2 regions of the Rhodococcus sp. MALMAid1271 genome follow, and region 2 is predicted to be linked to the other one. Evidence: riboswitches for the same ligand, from Rfam matches in the RefSeq annotation. Region 2 holds a riboswitch; the other holds the start of a gene.
What was found. A riboswitch is a leader RNA that binds a small molecule or an ion and turns the genes downstream of it on or off. The one in region 2 is predicted to bind thiamine pyrophosphate.

Region 1 (2,198 bases), on a different contig from region 2:
TGGTGACCGCAACCGTAGAGAAAAGCGTTGAGATGCATATCAGTTCTTGACCAGACCGCCGTCGACCACCAGATTCTGGCCGGTCACCGACCGCGCCCACGGCGAGGCGAAGAACAGCAGGGCATCGGCGAACTCCTCGGGTGTGGTGACGCGTTGCAGCGGGGTCGAGGCAGCGATGAAGTCGAATACCTCGGCCGGGGTGGCGGCACTGGCGTCGGTGGTGCGCAGCAGCCCACCCGAGACCATGTTGACGGTGATGTTGTCTGCGCCGAGATCCGCGGACAGAGTGCGGGTCAGCGAGAGCAGCGCAGCCTTGGAAGCGGTGTAGTCGTGGTACGGCACCACCGGATTCTGGAACAAATTGGTGCCCACGTTGATGATTCGTCCGAACCCCGCCTCACGCATGCCCGGAAGTGCGGCCTGGGTGGTGAGCAACGCTGCGCGGACGCTCCCGCGTAACTGGGCGTCGAAGCGCTCCCAGGTGATGGTCTCGGCTTTGGGGCGCGCATCGCCGTCGAACGAGAAGTCGGCAAGGGCGTTGTTGACGACGGTGGTGATCGGCGTTCCGAAGTGTTCACGTGCAGCGCCGAACAGCGCGGCGACGGCCGACTCGTCGGTGACGTCACCCTGCACTGCGATCGCGTTCTCGCCGAGCCGGTCTGCCAGCGCCTCGGCAGCATCTCTGCTGTTGCGGTAATCGATCACCACACGTGCACCCTGACCGGCGAAGGCAGCGGCGATCGACGCTCCCAGTCCGCGCCCGCCGCCGGTGATCAATACTGTCTGCTCGTCGAGTCTCATGCGCTTCGCCTCTCGTTCGAGGTCAAGACCGATGCGAGAAGACAGGAAATACCGAATCGCCACGACATTCCCTTCGCTGGTCCTAACCAGATCAGGTTCGACGGGTGTGTTCTCAGCCCATGTGGGCACCCCGTGTCGCGTTCGACTGTACCTGTAGCGATCTCTAGCGAAATCTTGCAGAAAACTTAGAGGAAAGAATAGAACTCGATCATGCGATCAGCCGATGACGGCCCAGCCGTGCGGCGGCACGCTCACCCGCCCGTCGTTCAGGTGCGCGTCACCGGCCAGTACTTCGCTGCCCCGAGCCGGGTAGTCGATCGGCTCGTCACCCAGGTTGAGCGCCACCGTCAACGAGTCACCGTCCGCATGAACGCGATAGAGCAAGGCAGTGTTGGTGAGCTCGAGCGTCTCGGTGCGCGCGGAGTGCAACCACGGATTCCGACGTCGTACACCGATGAGCTCCTGATGAATCCGGAAGACAGGCCAGCCGTACGGAGCCAGGTCATCGGAGGTCTCCGGGTACTCGGGGCGCACCTCGTCGTCACCGCCGACCCGATCTTCCTTGATCCCACGGAAAGCCTGCTCGTCGCCGTAGTAGATCATCGGCATACCGCCCACGGTGAACAGAACCACCAACGCATGCACCAGGTGCCGCTCGTCCTCGATGACGCTGGCGATGCGGCTGACGTCGTGATTTCCGACGAACGTTGCCGGCACGAAGGCATCGAGCCAGCCGTTGTGGCGCTCGAGGGCATGCGAGAGCTCGAAGAAGTTCTTCTCGCTCAGTCCACTCCAGATCGCCTTCCACAGCTCGTACTGCGTGACCGAATCCAGCGTGGAGGCCGAGACGATTCGGTCGTAGTCGCCGTGGATGACCTCCCCGAGAAAGTAGCCCTCCGAATGCTTCTCGCGCACCTTCGGCAGCACCGCAGCCCAGAAACGGGGCGAGACCGCGTAGGCCGCATCGAGCCGCCAGGCGTCGACGCCGCGCCCCAGCCAGTGCGAGAGCACATCGACGACGAACTGCTGCACGTGCGGGCTCTCGTGATTGAGGGCGACCAGTTCGTCGTGGCCCTCGAAGTTGCGATGCGTCGGCTCGCTTCCGGACCAGTCGAGGTGGAACCACTCTGCGGCCTCGGAATCGGGACCTTCTTCCAGCGCCTGCCGGAACTTCGGAAAGCTCTGCGCCACATGGTTGAAGACGCCGTCGAACATGACTTTGAGGCCGCGAGAGTGTGCTGCGGCGATCAGCGAATCGATATCCTCGTCGCTGCCGAGCCTACCGTCGACTCGGTAGTAGTCGACGGTGTCGTACCCGTGCTTCTCGGACTCGAAGATCGGGCCGAGGGCGATCCCCGAGGCCCCGAGTTCGAGTGCGTAGTCGAGCCAGTTCTCGA
Region 2 (2,198 bases):
CGAGAACCGATATGGTCTGTGCGCCGGAGGAGGTGGCGAACACCCCCGAACTCTGGGTGCTGATGCCGAATTCGGCGTTGCCGGCATCGACGAGGGTGTCGGCCGCGGTGTTGTTGTACGGCAGAATCTCCACGTTCAGCCCGGCATCGGCGAAAAACCCCTCCTGAATGGCGACGTAGAGGCCGGTGTGGTTGGTGTTCGGCGTCCAATCGAGGGCGAACCGAATGGTGTTGGAGTCGGTCGATTGAGAGCAGCCGACCAGTCCGGTCGTCACAAGGGTGGCCGCCGCGAGTGCGGCGAGAATTCGAACAGTTCTCATGCGGACACCGCCTCGCCGGCCAGGGGCCACGGCGTCGGATGTAATGCGCTGTCCCAGAACATCAATTCGTATCTCGACGCGACGACGAACGCGTCGAGCATCTGCTGGCGCTGCGCCGGCGTGGCGGACGCTGCCGCGTCGTCCACGAAGGTCTTCGCGGCGTCGACGATGGCATGAAACTCAGGTGCGTCGTACGCGGCCACCCACTGCGCGTACGGGTGCTCGGGTTCGCGATCGAGGACGGCCTGCGCAGCACGGGCGAGCGAGCGGCCGACGTCGGCGTATATCCAGAAGCACGGCAACACCGCAGCGGCCGCCACGGGATACGGCTCGGTGGCTGCGGTTGCGGTCAGGTAGGACGTGTATCCCAGGCATGCGGGCGAGGGCTCCGGTGTCTGCGTCGACGGTGGTAGAGCGCCACCGGTCAACATCGACTCGTGCGAGGCCGCTTCGTCCATGGCGCTGGCCGCGGCACTTGCCCAGAATGCGCCGGCCGTCGGGGACGGTGCATGCGCCGCGACCAGGGACAGCGCTTTCACATAACCGCCCAGGTAGAGCGAGTCCTGCTCGAGATATCGACGGAATGCGTCGAGCGGCAGCGCCCCTGCCCCGAGTAGCCGGAGAAATTCGAGATCGTCGATCGCGTGTCGAATGTCCTCGGCGGCATCCCACAGTAGATCGGTGAAGCGGACCGGGTCCGCAGATACAACAGGCGTCATCGCCTCGACATCCCTTCGTCAGTATTACCTGCATCAGGTTCGGCGGGTTTGATCTCAGCATCCGCATCGGCGGACACACCCCGTGTCAGAACGAAAGCGACAGTAACACCGATCACCCGGTGTTACTGTCGCCGCCCCTGTATCTGCGGTCCCGACTCACCCCAACATGTCCTCGAGCTCCATGCCCTTGGTCTCCCTGATCTTGGCGTTGACGAAGAAGAAGGAGAGCGCGGCGAACAGTGCGAAGCCGGCGTAGATGACCCAGAGGCCCACTGCCGACGTCAGCGGCGGGAATGCAAGTGTGACAGCGAAATTGGCGATCCAGTTGGCCGCGGTTCCGATGCCGAGCGCCATTGCTCGCATACGATTGGGGAACATCTCACCGAGCATGACCCACATGATCGGACCCCAGGTGGATGCGAAGAAGATGACGAACAAGTTGGCGCCGACCAAGGCGATCGCACCCCATGGAGCAGGCAGTGTGACATCGTCGCCGCTTCCGATCGACTGCGAGAATGCCACCGAGGCCATGACGAGCCCGACGAACATGCCGATCGACCCCGACATCAGCAGCTTGCGTCTGCCGATCCGGTCGACGAACAAAATCGCGACGAAGGTCATGACGACGTTGATCACAGCGGTGATGACCGAGGTGGTGAACGACTGGTCCTCGGTGAAGCCCACCGAGCGCCACAGCGTCGTCGAGTAGTAGAAGATCGCGTTGATGCCGACCAGCTGTTGCAGCACGGCCATGGTGATGCCGACCCACACGATGGGATGCAGACCGAATTTGGGACCACGGATATCGGCGAAGGACGAGTTCTTCTCCTTGCGCAGCGTCAGCCGAATCTCGTGCACGCGTTCATCCGGATGCAGCACCCCGGTGATCTCGGTGAGGACCCTGGCTGCCTCGTCGTCCAGATGTTGACCCACCAGATAGCGCGGCGATTCGGGGATCAGGGTCGCGAGAACGCCGTAGACCAGTGCTGGGACGACGCCGACGAGGAACATCCAGCGCCAGGCCTCGATGCCGAACCACAGCTCGTTGGAGGCGCTGCCTGCAACACCGGCGAGAATGGCATCCGACAGCAAGGCTGCGAATATTCCGATGGTGATGGCCAACTGCTGGAGTGAGGCCAACGACCCGCGCCATTTCGCCG

Region 1: it holds a riboswitch for thiamine pyrophosphate, as region 2 does, so the genes downstream of both, ACOQFP_RS18040 (3-oxoacyl-ACP reductase) here and ACOQFP_RS22475 (TenA family protein) in region 2, are expected to answer to the same signal.

The regions. Positions count from the first base shown of each region.
Region 1 is NZ_JBMIRQ010000108.1:51,057-53,254, forward strand. It holds gene ACOQFP_RS18035 (LLM class flavin-dependent oxidoreductase) at 1-38, opposite strand, end outside; gene ACOQFP_RS18040 (3-oxoacyl-ACP reductase) at 40-801, opposite strand; TPP riboswitch at 852-944, opposite strand; gene ACOQFP_RS18045 (alpha-amylase family glycosyl hydrolase) at 1,018-2,198, opposite strand, start outside.
Region 2 is NZ_JBMIRQ010000117.1:73,507-75,704, reverse strand. It holds gene ACOQFP_RS22480 (ABC transporter substrate-binding protein) at 1-319, opposite strand, end outside; gene ACOQFP_RS22475 (TenA family protein) at 316-1,038, opposite strand; TPP riboswitch at 1,032-1,131, opposite strand; gene ACOQFP_RS22470 (sugar porter family MFS transporter) at 1,195-2,198, opposite strand, start outside.